One region of the Kitasatospora sp. NPDC085464 genome, then DNA from elsewhere that is predicted to be linked to it. Evidence: riboswitches for the same ligand, from Rfam matches in the RefSeq annotation. Region 1 holds a riboswitch; each other region holds the start of a gene.

Region 1 (3,651 bases):
GCGGCGCCGGCGGCCTCCAGGTCGGTGACCTCGTCGCGCAGGGCGAGGGCGACCTGGCGGGCGGTGTCGGCGAGCGGCTGGTCGTCGCGGACGAAGGACCAGGCCAGCATGGTGACCGGGCCGGTCAGCATGCCCTTGACCGGGCGGTCCGTCAGGCCCTGCGCGTAGCCGAACCAGTCCACCGTCATCGGGTGCGGGCGGGAGATGTCCCCGGCGAGGACCGGCGGGCGGACGTAGCGGGTGCCGTACGACTGGACCCAGCCGTGCCGGGTGGCCAGGTAGCCGGTGAGCTGTTCGGCGAAGTACTGGACCATGTCGTTGCGCTCGGGCTCGCCGTGCACCAGGACGTCCAGTCCGGCCTTCTCCTGGTAGGCGATGACGTCGCGGACCTCGGCCTCCATCCGCTCCCGGTAGGCGGCCGCGTCGACCCGGCCCGCCGTCAGGTCGGCCCGGGCGACGCGCAGTTCGGTGGTCTGCGGGAAGGAGCCGATGGTGGTGGTCGGCAGCAGCGGCAGCCTGAGCCGGGCGCGCTGGGCCTGGGCCCGTACGGGGTAGGGCTGGGCGCGGCGGGCGTCGTCCGCGGTGACGGCGGCGGCGCGGGTGCGGACGGCGGGGGCGCGGGTGATCGGTGAGGTGGCGCGGGAGGCGAGGTCGGCGCGGTTGGCGGCGAGTTCGGCGGTGATCGCGCCGGTGCCCTCGCGCAGGCCGCGGGCGAGCAGCGCGGCCTCGGCGGTCTTCTGTTTGGCGAACGCGAGCCAGCGGGCGATCTGCGGGTCGATGTCGCGTTCGAGCGTGGCGTCGATCGGCACGTGCAGCAGTGAGCAGGAGGGCGCGACGTCGACCCGGTCGGTGAGGCCGAGCAGGGTCGCCAGGGTGGCGAGCGACTTCTCCAGGTCGTTGATCCAGATGTTGCGTCCGTCGATCACCCCGGCGACCAGTCGCTTGCCGGGCAGCCCGCCGACGGCGGCGAGGTCGGCGAGGTTGGCCGCGGCCGGTCCGGTGAAGTCCAGTGCCAGGCCCTCGACCGGGGCCTTCGCCAGGACGGGCAGGGCGTCGCCGAGGCGGTCGAAGTAGCTTGCGACCAGGAGCTTGGGCCGGTCGGTGAGGGCGCCGAGGTCGCGGTAGGCGCGGGCGGCGGCGTTGAGCTCGGCGGGGGTGCGGTCCTGGACGAGGGCGGGCTCGTCCAGCTGGACCCATTCGGCGCCGGCGGCCTTCAGGGCCGCGAGCAGCTCGGCGTAGACCGGCAGCAGCCGGTCCAGCAGGGTCAGCGGCTGGAAGTCCTCGGCGACACCGGGCGCGGGCTTGGCGAGCAGCAGGTAGGTGACCGGCCCGACCAGCACCGGCCGGGCGGTGTGACCGAGCGTGAGGGCCTCGGTCAGCTCGCCCACCGACTTGGCCGGGTTCGCCGCGAAGGCCGTGTCGGGGCCCAACTCCGGGACCAGGTAGTGGTAGTTGGTGTCGAACCACTTGGTCATCTCCAGTGGCGCGACGTCCTGGGTGCCGCGCGCCATGGCGAAGTAGCCGTCCAGCGGGTCGGCCTCGACCGCGGCCCGGTGGCGGACGGGGATCGCGCCGACCGCGACGGTGGTGTCCAGCACGTGGTCGTAGAGCGAGAAGTCACCGGTCGGGACTTCCCCGATGCCGGAATCGGCGAGCTGCTGCCAGTTCCCGCGGCGCAGGTCGGCGGCCGTCGCCAGCAGCGTCTCGGCGGTGACCGCGCCCTTCCAGTAGCCCTCGATCGCCTTCTTCAGCTCCCGGCCCCGCCCCTGGCGGGGGTAGCCGTACGCGGTGGCGAGGGTTGCCGCGGCTGCGGACTTCGTGGTCAAGGGACTCTCCTTCGCGAGTCTGTCTCCTCAGGGATCCGGAGACCGCAGGGGCGCGAAGGGATGACGGACCGGGCAGCGGCCGCACCGACGTACGGGCCTGATCTGCCTGGTATGGTCGCCGACCCGCCCACGAGGTCACCGGATTGCCGCGCGCGGATCCTCCGCGGGCGGGCAGTGGCAGGTCTTCGGACTCGCGGGCACGCCCACCCTGTCGAGGGCGGACTCCTACTGGCCGTCGCTTCCCAGACCCGTCCCGGGCCCAGTGCGTATGACGGCGGTCGTTCCCACTCACCGCTGCGGGGCAGTCCCGGACTGGCCGATCAAACGGCGTCACCGGGTTCCCTCTTACGACGCCCCGCCTGGCGGACAGGGCGAACCAGCTGCCCGGCCAGCTTAGGGGCAAGGAACCCGAACCCACGCGGAATTCACGCAACGTGTCCGCATGGTGAGACCCGGCGCCGCCCGCGGAGGCGCACGGGTGCACCCCGGGGCACCGGCCATGGCCGCGGCGCACGGCCGCCGGCCCGGGGCCTCACCCGGTTCCGTACACCCAGCGACGGTCAGGGACGCGCCTGGGCGTCGGGCGTGCGCGGCAGGGCGGCGCGGATGTCCGCGATCAGTTGGGGCAGGGTGCGTCCTGGATCCAGCTGACAGTCCAGGTGCCCGATCCCGTCGGCGGGGATGCTCGCCAGTATCCGTTCGGCCTCGCCCAGCAGTTGGCTCTTCCGGTGGAGGTCGAGCTTCATCCGGGCGACCTGCGCCTGAGCCCCGCCCAGCTGGCGGCGTGCGGATGCCAGGCCGGCGTGCTGTTCCGGGGTCAGGACGACGACGTCGACCCCGTTCAGCGTGATCGTCCGGGGTTTCGCGGGTTTGGGCACGATGGTGGCCTTCCGGTTCAGGAGTTCTCCGCCCCGACGGGCCGGGCGACGGCCTGCGTTCCCACCGCGGCGTCCGCACCGCGCGGAGCCTCGAAGCGCACGGTGGGCTCGAAGTTGGCGCGGCGGGCGGCGCGGCGGAAGACGGTGAGGACGGCCGGCCCGACGACGAGGACGGCGGTGAAGGTGGTGACGGCGCGGCCGGTGTCCCAGCCGAGCGAGGTGGCGAGGTCGAACAGGAGGTAGCGGTGCCACTGTTCGGTGAACGGGAGGCCCGGCAGGTAGGCGATCGAGCTGTTCGGGTCGGTGGAGAACGGCCAGAAGGACAGGTTGAGCAGGAAGCCGAACAGGTAGCCGGAGAAGGCGCCGTACACGGCCAGCATCGGCACCTCCACACGGCGCCGCCGGGTACCGGGCAGCAGGCCGGCGAGCATGCCGACGAAGGCGCAGCCGAACATCTGGTAGGGCATCCAGGGGCCGACGCCGCCGGTGAGCAGGGCGGAGGCGAACAGGGAGGTGCAGCCGAGGGTGAAGCCGAAGCCGGGGCCGAAGACCCGGCCGGCCAGGACGAGGATGAAGAACACCGTCTCCACCCCGGCGGTGCCGGCGCCGAGCGGGCGCAGTCCGGCGTTCACGGCCGACAGGACGCCGAGCATGGCGAGGGCCTTGGCGTCGATGCCGCCGGACGAGATCTCCGCGATGACGACGGCGAGCACCAGGACCAGCAGGGCGCCGAAGATCAGCGGTGGCGCGTAGGAGGAGCCGAACTTCCCCGGGGCGACGGCGAACGGCCAGGTGAAGGCGACCAGGCCGATGAACGCCGCCAGCGCGATGACGACCCGGGCCCGGCCGGGGATCCGCAGGGCGGTCATCGGGCCGCCTCCGCCGGTTCGAGGGCCTCGGCGACCTGGTGGGCCGTCAGATAGGCCAGCGGCGCCAGGATCTTGGCG
Region 2 (3,651 bases), on a different contig from region 1:
CGAGGCCGCCGCGATGGTCGCCGGCCGTCGGCAGCTCGCCCACCTGATGCACGGCACCCCGGTCGCCACCGACCTGGTCGACCGGATCAACGGCTCGCCCTGGCTCTACCCGCCGCTGGCGGGCGCGGCCGCCGACGCCAACGGCATCTGGGGCACCCGGCTGCTCAGCCTCGGCTTCGCGCTGGCCACCACCGTGCTGCTGTACTCGCTGACCCGGAGGCTGTTCAACGAGCGGGTCGCGATCTGCGCGATAGCCGTCTACGCCGTCCTGCAGTCCACCGTCGTGGTCGGCTTCTACGCCGCCCCCGAGTCCCTCGCCGTGCTGCTGGTCGCCCTCGCGGCCTGGGCCACGGTGTTCACCTCACGGCGACATCCGGCGCTGATCCTGACCGCCGCCCCGGCGGCGGCGCTCGCCTGCGCCGTCGCGTACTCCGCGGCTTTCGCCGTGCCCGCCCTGGTCGGCCTCGCGCTGGCCACCGCCCGTCCGCACCGCCGGTTCGGCCCGGCCGCCCTGCGCGCCCTGCTGCTGGCCGCCGGCACCGTCGTCCTGCTGCTGCCGTACGGCACGCTGGGCGAGCTCGCCGGGTGGTCGCCCTCACACGGCAACGCCCCCGGCTCGGCCCGCGCCGTCCTGCTCTCCACCGTCCAGTGGAGCGGCCTGTTCACCGTCCTCGCGGTGGCCGGCACGATCGCGTACGCGCGCCGCGAACAGATGAACGAGCACGACGCGCCCGAGAAGGAGGCCGTTCCCACCTCGCGCGGCCACCGCGCCCTGCTCGGCACCGTGCTGACCGCCACCGCCCTGCTCGTCCCGGCCGCGCACGTGTGGACCGGCACCTCCGGGGCGCTGTTCCGCCACCTCGCCTACGGCATGCTGCTGGCCGCCCCGCTCGCCGGGGTAGGCCTGACCCGGCTGGTCGGCGCCCACTTCCGCCACCCCCAGCTCGGCATCCTGGTGTGGGTCGCGCTGCTCGCCCTCGGCCTGGAACAGTCCGCCCTGCGGTACCAGAACGGACCCGACTCCGGCCGCCTGCTGGCCGTCCTGCGGTCCCACGCGGTGCCCCAGGGGCGCTACCTCACCGAGGTCGACGGACTCGCCGAGTACTACCTCGGCGCGGTCAGCAAGCCCGAGCAGTGGGTCTCCGCGCGCACCGGCACGGAGTACCGCGACGCGGCCGGCGTGCAGCACCACGGGGACGACGGGAGCGTCGCCGCGATCCGCGACGGCTGGTACACGATGGTCGTCCTCGACAGCACCGCGCCGCGCGCCACCGACCGCGCCCTGAGCGCCGCGCTGGCGGCCGGCGGGCAGTACCGACTGGTGGCGCAATTCACTTCGCCGACCGGCGATTCGAGCACGTACAAGGTCTATCTCAAGCACTGACCGGCCGGCGGGCCCGCCCACGCGGGCGACACGACAGGCACAACATATGGTGCCGCCGCAGAGCAGCGGCACTACATGTATGCTCGCTTCTGCTGTCGATGCAGGGGAACCCGGTGCGAATCCGGGACTGCCCCGCAGCGGTGTGCGGGCGGCTGGAGCAGCTGTCCCCGCGAGTCCGAGTACCTGCCGGCGGCGTGCGCCACGGCCCTCCCGCAGAGGCCGCGCCAGCACCAAGCACCACCCCTCCGGGCCTCGCGGGCGGGCCGGGGAGACACCGTCGCGCGACGCCGTTTGCGTTCGTGCCGTGCTCCCCTGCCCCGACCGGCCCGAGGCTCCGATCACCGCCGCCGATCGCCGCCAGGAGAGAGCGCCTTGACCACCGCTGCCTCAGCCACCCTGCCCGCCCAGGGCTCCGGTACCGCCTTCATCGACCCGAAGGTCTCCGACCCCGGCGGCGCCCTGCTGCGGCTGCTCACCGACCGCAGTGTCGACCTCCCCGAGGTCGACCCCGGCCATGTCGCCGCCGCTGCGCTGCGCGGCCGCCACGCCGGCTCGGACTTCGCCGAGCTGCGCGGGCTGGCCGTGGACGCCGCCGCGTCGATGATCGCCGAGGACCCGCAGTACTCGAAGCTCGCCGCCCGCCTGCTCGCGCTGGAGATCGTCGACGAGGCGAACAGCCAGGGCGCCACGTCCTTCTCCGCCTCGATCGCCGTCGGCCACGCCGAGGGCCTGATCGGCGACACCACCGCGGACTTCGTCGCCAAGCACGCCGCCGCGCTGGACGCCCTGATCGACGCCGCGGGCGACGACCGCTTCGAGTACTTCGGCCTGCGCACCGTGCAGTCCCGCTACCTGCTGCGCCACCCGATCACCCGCAAGGTGGTCGAGACCCCGCAGCACTTCCTGCTCCGCGTCGCCTGTGGCCTGGCGGTCGGCGACAACGAGCAGTCGGTGCGCGAGGTGGCCGAGCTGTACGGCCTGATGAGCCGCCTGGAGTACCTCACCTCCTCGCCGACGCTCTTCAACTCCGGCACCCGCCACCCGCAGATGTCGAGCTGCTACCTGCTCGACTCCCCGCTGGACAACCTGGACTCGATCTACAACCGCTACGCGCAGATCGCCCGCCTGTCCAAGCACGCCGGCGGCATCGGCCTGTCCTACTCGCGCATCCGCTCGCGCGGCAGCCTGATCCGCGGCACCAACGGCAAGTCCAACGGCATCGTGCCGTTCCTGCGCACCCTCGACTCCTCGGTCGCCGCCGTCAACCAGGGCGGCCGCCGCAAGGGCGCCGCGTGCGTCTACCTGGAGACCTGGCACGCCGACATCGAGGAGTTCCTGGAGCTCCGCGACAACACCGGCGAGGAAGCCCGCCGCACCCACAACCTCAACCTGGCGCACTGGATCCCGGACGAGTTCATGCGCCGGGTCAACGCCAACGCGGACTGGTCGCTGTTCTCCCCGGCCGACGTGCCCGAGCTCGTCGACCTGTGGGGCGAGGAGTTCGACGAGGCCTACCGCAAGGCCGAGCAGGCCGGCAAGGCCGTCCGCACCATCCCGGCGCAGACCCTCTACGCCCGCATGATGCGCACCCTGGCGCAGACCGGCAACGGCTGGATGACCTTCAAGGACGCCTCCAACCGCGCCGCCAACCAGACCGCGCTGCCGGGCCGCACGGTGCACTCCTCCAACCTGTGCACCGAGATCCTGGAGGTCACGGACGACTCCGAGACCGCCGTCTGCAACCTGGGTTCGGTCAACCTCGGTGCGCACGTGGCCGTCGGCGCCTCCGCGGACGACCTGCTCGGCGCGATGGACTGGGAGCGCCTCGACGCCACCGTCCGCACCGCCGTCACCTTCCTCGACCGCGTGGTGGACATCAACTTCTACCCGACCACCGAGGCCGGGACGTCCAACTCCCGCTGGCGCCCGGTCGGCCTCGGCGTGATGGGCCTCCAGGACGTCTTCTTCAAGCTGCGGATCGACTTCGACTCCGCGCAGGCCGCGCGGCTGTCCACGCTCATCGCCGAGCGCATCATGCTCACCGCGTACGAGCGCTCCGCCGACCTGGCCGAGCAGCTGGGCCGCCACGAGGCGTACGGCGAGACCCGCGCCGCCCGCGGCGAGCTGCACATCGACCACTTCCCGACGGCCGCCCAGCAGTGGGCCGACCGCTGGACCGCGCTGCGCGCCCGGATCGCCGAGACCGGCCTGCGCAACTCGCTGCTGCTGGCCATCGCGCCGACCGCGACCATCGCGTCCATCGCCGG
Region 3 (3,651 bases), on a different contig from region 1:
CGTCGGGGGTACGGGCGTCGGCGGTCCGGGTCCCGGGCGGCCGGGTGTCGGGGGAGCGGTCGAGGCGGTCGAACAGCAGCTGGAGGGCGCCGGTCTCCGGGTGCCGGACCGGCGTGGCCCGGACACCGAACACCTCGGCCAGCAGGGCGGGCCGGAGCACCTCGGCGGGCGGTCCGGAGGCCACGATCCGGCCGGCCCGCAGGACGTACAGCAGGTCGCAGTGGCTCGCCGCCAGGTTGAGGTCGTGCAGCGCGACGAGCACCGTCGGGCCGGCCTCGCGGGCCAGCGCCAGGACCTCCAACTGGTGGGCGACGTCGAGGTGGTTGGTGGGTTCGTCGAGCACCAGCAGGCGCGGCTCCTGGACCAGCGCGCGGGCGAACAGCACTCGCTGCTTCTCGCCTCCGGACAGGCTCAGGAAGCCCCGTTCGGCGAGGTGCCCGGCCCGGACCTTCGCCAGGGCGCCGGCGCAGCGCTCCCGGTCCGCGTGGGTCGGGGCGCCGAGGCCGCGCCGGTGCGGCAGCCGGCCCATGGCGACCACCTCGGCCACCGTGAAGTCGAACTCGGCGGAGTGCTCCTGGGTCAGCGCGGCCACCCGCCGGGCCGTCTCCCGCGCGGAGAGCGCGTGCAGGTCGTCGCCGTCGAGCCGGACGGCCCCGCCGGTGGGCTTCAGCACCCGGTAGACGCAGCGCAGCAGGGTCGACTTGCCGCTGCCGTTCGGTCCGACCAGGCCGACCACCTGCCCGGGGGCGGCCGCCAGGCTCACCTCGTGGACGATCCGGGTGCCGGCCGACTCCACCGAGACGGTGTCGACGTCGAGGTCCTGGGCCTTCGCCCGGTCGGGCCGGGCGGTCGAGCCGGCCGGGGCGGCCGGGCCGGTCGTACGGATGGCGTCGGTCACCGTCGGCCTCCGAAGGCGTGGCCGCGCCGACGCATCATCAGCAGGAAGGCGGGCACGCCGAGCACGGCGGTGAACACCCCGACGGGCAGTTCGGCGGGTGCCAGCAGGGTGCGGGAGGCGATGTCCACCCAGACCAGCAGCAGCGCCCCGACGAGCGGGGCGACCAGCAGCACCCGGCGGTGCCCGGCGCCGACCAGCATCCGGGCCACGTGCGGCACCAGCAGCCCGACGAAGCCGATCGCGCCGCTGACCGCGACCACCGTGCCGGTGACGGCGGCGGTCACCACGAACAGTTCGCGGCGCATCCGGTCCGGGTCCACACCGAGCGAGGCGGAGGTCTCGTCGCCCATGGCGAGCGCGTCCAGCCGTCCGGCGGCGCAGCCGAGGTGGGCGAGGCCGGCCAGGACGGTGCAGGCGGCGATCGGCACCGAGCCCCAGGTGGCGCCGCCGAGGCTGCCGAGCAGCCACATCATGGCGCTCCGGGCGGCGTCGCCGCGGTCGGCGACGAAGACCATCAGGGTGGTGGCGGCGGCGAAGCCGTAGGAGAGGGCGGTGCCGGTGAGCACCAGCCGCAGCGGCGTGAGCCCGTACGCGGTGCGGGCGGCGAGGTAGACCAGCGTCATCGCGAGCAGTGCGGAGCCGAAGGCGGAGGCGGAGATCGCCCACACCCCGAGCGTGGCGAAGGCGCCGAACAGCAGGACGGCGTTGGCGCCGACGGCCGCGCCCGAGGAGATGCCGAGGACGAAGGGGTCGGCGAGGGCGTTGCGCACCAGCGCCTGGACGGCGACCCCGGTGGCGGCCAGCCCGGAGCCGACCACGGCGGCCAGGACGGTGCGCGGCAGCCGGATCTCCCAGACGATGGCGTACGCGGCCGCCTCGTCGGCCTCCAGCCGACCGCCCGTCAGTCCGGCGCCCAGCAGCCGCAGTACGTGCGGGAGCCCGATCCCGGAGGAGCCCAGCGCGACCCCGCAGACCAGCGACAGCAGCAGGGCGGCGCCGAGGCCGACGGTGAGCGGGACCACGGGTGTCCGGTGGACGGACGGGCCGCCGGCTACGCGGGTCACGGATGCGCGGGTCATGGGTGCGCGGGTCACGGATGCGCCTTGCCTCGGGCCGCGGGTGCGCCGGGGTGGGCGCCGGCCGGGGGCGTGCCCGGGCGCCGTCCCCTCGCAGTCCACGGCGAGTCGTCGGGAGTCCAACGGCCGAGGGCGATCGGGCTGGCGCGGCCGCACCGCGGGTGCGGGCCGTGCTCACCGTTGCGGGTCAGGGCCGGATTCTCACCGGACTTCCCCCTCGGACGCCCTGGCAGCATAACAGGCACTCAGGGTAGGCAACCCTTACCGGGGTCGGGCCGAGTGTGAACGCACGACCGCCCCCGTCCGGCGGTGCGGACGGGGGCGGTCGGGTGGCGACGCGTCAGGCTCAGGCCTGCTTGGTCTCCCAGAAGATCTTGTCGACCTCGGCGATCAGGTCCAGCAGGGCCTGGCCGGTGGCCGGGTCGGTGGACGCCTTGGTGGCCGAGGCGGCCTTCAGGGTGTCGTTGATCAGCTGGTGCAGCTGCGGGTACTTCTCGAAGTGCGGGGCCTTGAAGTAGTCGCTCCACAGCACCGAGATGTGGTGCTTGACGGCCTCGGCGCGCTGCTCCTTGATGATGATGGCGCGGGCACGGAAGTGCGGGTCCTCGTTGGCCTGGTACTTCTCCTGGGTGGCCTTGACCGACTCGGCCTCGATCCGGGCCTGCGCCGGGTCGTACACGCCACAGGGCAGGTCACAGTGGGCGTGAGCGGTGGCACGCGGTGCAAACAGACGAGAGAACATGGGAGTCCTTCCTTAGATCGTCTTCCCGCGCCCGAGATTACCCTTCCGCCCTCGTGGTTTCGCGATCGGGCGGTGGGCCTAGGGCAAAAGGCGGACCCGGAACCGGGGTAATCCGGACACCGAACAGGTGACGGTCCGTACGGCAGACTGGGGGCGGGCGTGCGGGAGGAGGAGTCGTGGCACGGAGCGCGGAACCGGAGGGCCGGACCGGGGGCGGCGTGTTGCCGTTCGGGGTCGTCGACGTGGCGGGTCCGTCGATGGTCCCGACCCTGCGCGAGGGCGACCGGCTGCTGGTCCGCTACGGCGCGCCGATCCGGCCGGGCGCGGTGGTGCTCTTCCGCCACCCCTTCCAGCAGGACCTGCTGGTGGTGAAGCGGGCCGCCGGGCGCCGGCCCGGCGGGTGGTGGCTGCTCTCCGACAACCGTCCGGTGGACAGCGACAGCCGCAGCTACGGCGCGGTCCCGGACGAGCTGGTGCTCGGCCGGGTGCTGCTGCGGCTGAGCCCGCGCCCGTCCTGGCTGGCGCCGGGCCGCCGGCTGGAGCGGCTGCTGCTCGCCCCGCGGCTGGCCCGGGTGCCGGGCCTGGCCCGCCGCCTCGGCGCCTGGGTGGAGGACGTCTAGCGCCTACTGCCCGCCGCCCAGCGCGGCCTCCGCCTCCTGGCGCTTGCGGGCCCGGTAGGCGGCGACGTTGGCCCGGGTCGCACAGCGGTCCGAGCAGTAGCGGCGGGAGCGGTTGGTCGAGGTGTCCAGGTAGGCGTTGCGGCAGGGCGCGGCCTGGCAGATGCCCAGCCGGTCGCCGCCCAGCTCGGTCAGGTGGACGGCCAGGCCCATGCAGGCGACCGCGCTGAAGTGCGCGGTGGCGGTCGGCGAGTTGTCGGCCAGGTGCAGGTGCCAGCGGGGCCGTCCGGCGTCGTCCAGGTAGTCGTGCCCGGAGAT
Region 4 (3,651 bases), on a different contig from region 1:
GCGGGCCCGGCTGCCGCTGCTCACCGCGGTCGGTCTCGCCGACGTCGTCGCCAACGCCGTCTTCGCGATGGCCTCGCACCGCGGCTCGGCCACGGTGGCCGCCGTCCTCTCCTCGCTCTACCCCGTGGTCACCGCGCTGATGGCACGCGGGGTGTTCAAGGAGCGGCTGCGCCCGGTCCAGGTGGTCGGCGCCGGGCTCGCCGTCGCGGGAACGCTGCTGCTCGCGGCCGCATGAGAGGCGCTCATGACGCTGCCCCATGAGCCGCGCTCATGGGGCAGTGGGATGAGCCGCGCTCATGCCCCGACGCCATGAGCCCGCCTCATGCCCCCGACGCCATGAGCCGACCTCATGGGACCCCATGAGTCACACTCATGCCCGACGTCATGAGCCGCGCTCATGCCCCCGGGCTCGGACCCGTCACGAGCCCTCGGGCGCCCAGCGCTTCTCCACCCGGGCGAGCTTCCAGTACCCGATCGCCAGCGCCCAGACCACCACGAACAGCCCGGCGATCGCGTAGCCGACGTTGTCCAGCGAGATGTCCGCGATCCAGCCGCTCACCGGGTCGGTGAGGTCGAACTTCTCGTGCAGCACACCGACCAGCTCGATGGTGCCGATGATGAAGGCCACCGCGATCGACAGCCCGGTGATGGTCAGGTTGTAGTACACCTTGCGCACCGGGTTGGCGAAGGCCCACTGGTACGCGAAGTTCATGAACGTCCCGTCCAGGGTGTCGAACAGGCTCATCCCGGCCGCGAACAGCAGCGGCAGGCAGACGATCGCGTACCAGGGCAGTCCGGCGGCCGCACCCGAGCCGGCCATCACCATCAGGGTGACCTCGGTCGCGGTGTCGAAGCCCAGGCCCAGCACCATGCCGACCGGGAACATCTGCCCCGGCCGGGTGATCGACCGGGTGGCCCGGTTCAGCACCCGGGCCATGAAGCCGCGCGAGTCGAGGTGCGCCTCCAGCTCCGCCTCGTCGTACTGCCCGGCGCGCATCGCCCGGAACACCTTGAGGATCCCGAGCAGCGCCGCCAGGTTGAGCGCCCCGATCAGGTACAGGAACGCGCCGGAGGCCGTCGTCCCGACCACCCCGAGCCACTTGTGCGTGCTCGACTCGTCGTCCATCAGCGTGTTCGCCAGCTGCGCGCCGCCCGCCACCAGGGCGGCCATGATGACCACCATCGAGGAGTGCCCGAGGGCGAACCAGAAGCCCACCGAGACCGGCCGCTTGCCGTCCGCCATCAGCTTGCGGGTGGTGTTGTCGATCACCGCGATGTGGTCGGCGTCGAAGGCGTGCCGCATCCCGAGGGTGTACGCGGTGATACCCAGGCCCACCCCGAAGACCTGGGTACCGACCGCGTACCGCTCGGGTGCCACCAGGAAGACGAGCGTCCCGAAGGCCACCACGTGCATGGCCAGGATCACGCCCATCAGCCCGGCCGTGCGGACGGTGTCCTCGCGCCGCCACCGGAAGGTGGGCAGCACGGAGGGAGCCGCCGCGGCCTCCGCGGCGGCGGTTTCGGGCAGGGTCATCTGCGGATCACGCTCCAGCACCTCGTGGAATCACTTCGTGAGATGCCGCGGCCGGTCTCCTGGCTTACGGGACACGCCCGTACCCGCCTTCCCGGGTGCGCGAGGCGCCCAGTGACGTCGTGGGTACGGACGGCGCTCCCCCGCGGACGGGGGAACGGCCCGATCACAGTGGCGAGGGCCGCTCCGGACTCCGGACCCCTGAGGGTCCGTCACCGGTCTTCCCGAGCACCACGGCGGGCTACACGGTAGGGGCCCGGCCCCGACCCATGCAAGGCTGCGCACCTGCGCAGGTGTCCAGGATCACAGCCGCCCGCCTGCAAGAATGTCCGCATGCATCTCGTACCGGCCGACCGCGCGGGCCACCGCACCATCGACGGACACCGGGTCTGCGAGGCCATCGCCGCGATCGGTGACGCCGCGCACGTACGGTCCTGGGCCGAGCGGTTCTCGCTGCTCGCCGACCCCGGACGGCTCGCCCTGCTGCTCGCCCTCCACCGGGCGGGCCCGCTCGCCGTCACCGACCTCGCGGTCGCCACCGGCATGCGTGACCCCGCCGTCTCCCAGGCCCTGCGGCTGCTCCGCACGGCCGGCGTGGTCACCGGCGACAAGGACGGACGAGTCGTGCGCTACCGGCTCGTCGACCAGGACATGCGCCCCCTCCTCGACGAGTGCGTCGCCGCCGAGCACCACGAGCCCACCGCCGCGGCCGGCTGACCGACACTCGGGAAACGCGGCCGCACCGGCACCCCGGGTGAGTACGATCATGGTGTGCCGTCCCACCCCCACGCCTGGCCCGCCGACCGCTGGAACACCCGACCGGTCAAGGCCCGCGTGCTGGCGGTCGCCCGCACCCTCACCTCAGCCACCCGGGTCCTGGACGTCCTCACCCTGCTGCACCCGGACGGCGTCGAGCGGTACTTCACCGTCAACCCCGGCTCCGCCTTCGCCGATCGCGCCCTGGACGAGTACCTGCACGGCCTGCCCGGCTTCACCCTGCTGGACTGGGAGGACGCCGTCCGGCACCGCTTCGACCTGGCCGTCTCCTGCGCCGTGCACTCCTCCATGCACCGCCTGGACGCCCGGCTCGTCGTACTCCCGCACGGCGCCGGCTACAACCGCCTGGTCACCGAGTCCACCGGCGACACGGTCAGCGCCGCCGGCCTCTCCCGCAAGGAACTCACCCACCTCGGGCGGGTGTTCGTGGACGTCCTCGGCCTCTCCCACCCGGAGCAGCTGGACCGCCTGCGGGTCTCCTGCCCCGAGGCACTGGACGTCGCCCGGGTGGTCGGCGACCCGTGCTTCGACCGGATGCTGCGCAGCCTGCGCTCCCGCGACGCCTACCGCGCCGCGCTCGGCGCCGTCGACGGCCGGCGGCTCGTCGTCGTCAACTCCACGTGGAGCGAGCACTCGTTATTCGGCCGCCGGCCCGACCTGCCCCAACGCCTGGTCCGCCGGCTGCCCGCCGACGAGTACACCGTCGCCGTCGTCCTGCACCCCAACATCTGGAGCCGCCACGACCCCGAGGCCCTGCTCGACGCCGCCCGCCGGATGGGCCTGCGCCTGATCCCGCCGCACCAGGGCTGGCAGGCCGCCCTGGTCGCCGCCGACTGCCTGATCGGCGACCACGGCTCGGTCTCCGTCTACGGCGCCGCCCTGGAGCGGCCCACCGTGCTGGTCGCCACCGGCGCCGCCGAACTCGACCCGCGCTCCCCCGGCCACGCCTTCGGACAGGCCGCGCCCGTGCTCGACCCCGACGGCGACCTCGCCGCCCAGCTCGAACTGGCCCTGGGCAAGCGGGACCCGGCCGCCCTGCGCCCGCTCACCGACCGCTCGCTGAGCCGCCGCGGCCGCTCCGCCGAGGTGCTGCGCCCGCTGCTCTACTCCTTCCTGGAACAGCTGGACGAACCGGGGGACGAACCGCTCCTGCCGCCCTACCCCGGGCCCGTCCCGCGCCCCGGCACCACCGACGCGCCCACCGCGTACGACGTCGAGGGCGAGAGCGAGGGCACCGAGGTCGGACTGCGGCGCTACCCCTTCGACCCGGCCGACCACACCCCGCGCGGCTTCCACGCACTCACCGACGAGCACCCCGGCGACGCCCTGCGCTACACCGCCGA

What was found. Region 1 has a riboswitch for cobalamin ahead of metE (5-methyltetrahydropteroyltriglutamate--homocysteine S-methyltransferase). Riboswitches for the same ligand answer to the same signal wherever they lie in the genome.
Region 2: it holds a riboswitch for cobalamin, as region 1 does, so the genes downstream of both, ACIGG8_RS00630 (ribonucleoside-diphosphate reductase subunit alpha) here and metE (5-methyltetrahydropteroyltriglutamate--homocysteine S-methyltransferase) in region 1, are expected to answer to the same signal.
Region 3: it holds a riboswitch for cobalamin, as region 1 does, so the genes downstream of both, ACIGG8_RS00485 (FecCD family ABC transporter permease) here and metE (5-methyltetrahydropteroyltriglutamate--homocysteine S-methyltransferase) in region 1, are expected to answer to the same signal.
Region 4: it holds a riboswitch for cobalamin, as region 1 does, so the genes downstream of both, ACIGG8_RS23240 (HoxN/HupN/NixA family nickel/cobalt transporter) here and metE (5-methyltetrahydropteroyltriglutamate--homocysteine S-methyltransferase) in region 1, are expected to answer to the same signal.

What each region holds. Positions count from the first base shown of each region.
Region 1 is NZ_JBITTM010000007.1:222,521-226,171, reverse strand. Features, by position in the region: gene metE (5-methyltetrahydropteroyltriglutamate--homocysteine S-methyltransferase) at 1-1,826, opposite strand, end outside; cobalamin riboswitch at 2,002-2,205, opposite strand; gene ACIGG8_RS08585 (hypothetical protein) at 2,387-2,704, opposite strand; gene ACIGG8_RS08580 (ECF transporter S component) at 2,722-3,573, opposite strand; gene ACIGG8_RS08575 (ABC transporter ATP-binding protein) at 3,570-3,651, opposite strand, start outside.
Region 2 is NZ_JBITTM010000001.1:145,014-148,664, forward strand. Features, by position in the region: gene ACIGG8_RS00625 (glycosyltransferase family 39 protein) at 1-1,384, shown strand, start outside; cobalamin riboswitch at 1,447-1,590, shown strand; gene ACIGG8_RS00630 (ribonucleoside-diphosphate reductase subunit alpha) at 1,781-3,651, shown strand, end outside.
Region 3 is NZ_JBITTM010000001.1:110,775-114,425, reverse strand. Features, by position in the region: gene ACIGG8_RS00490 (ABC transporter ATP-binding protein) at 1-796, opposite strand, end outside; gene ACIGG8_RS00485 (FecCD family ABC transporter permease) at 895-1,977, opposite strand; cobalamin riboswitch at 2,113-2,238, opposite strand; gene sodN (superoxide dismutase, Ni) at 2,321-2,716, opposite strand; gene sodX (nickel-type superoxide dismutase maturation protease) at 2,974-3,336, shown strand; gene ACIGG8_RS00470 (CGNR zinc finger domain-containing protein) at 3,340-3,651, opposite strand, start outside.
Region 4 is NZ_JBITTM010000026.1:67,130-70,780, forward strand. Features, by position in the region: gene ACIGG8_RS23235 (DMT family transporter) at 1-235, shown strand, start outside; gene ACIGG8_RS23240 (HoxN/HupN/NixA family nickel/cobalt transporter) at 419-1,534, opposite strand; cobalamin riboswitch at 1,566-1,782, opposite strand; gene ACIGG8_RS23245 (metalloregulator ArsR/SmtB family transcription factor) at 1,865-2,248, shown strand; gene ACIGG8_RS23250 (hypothetical protein) at 2,303-3,651, shown strand, end outside.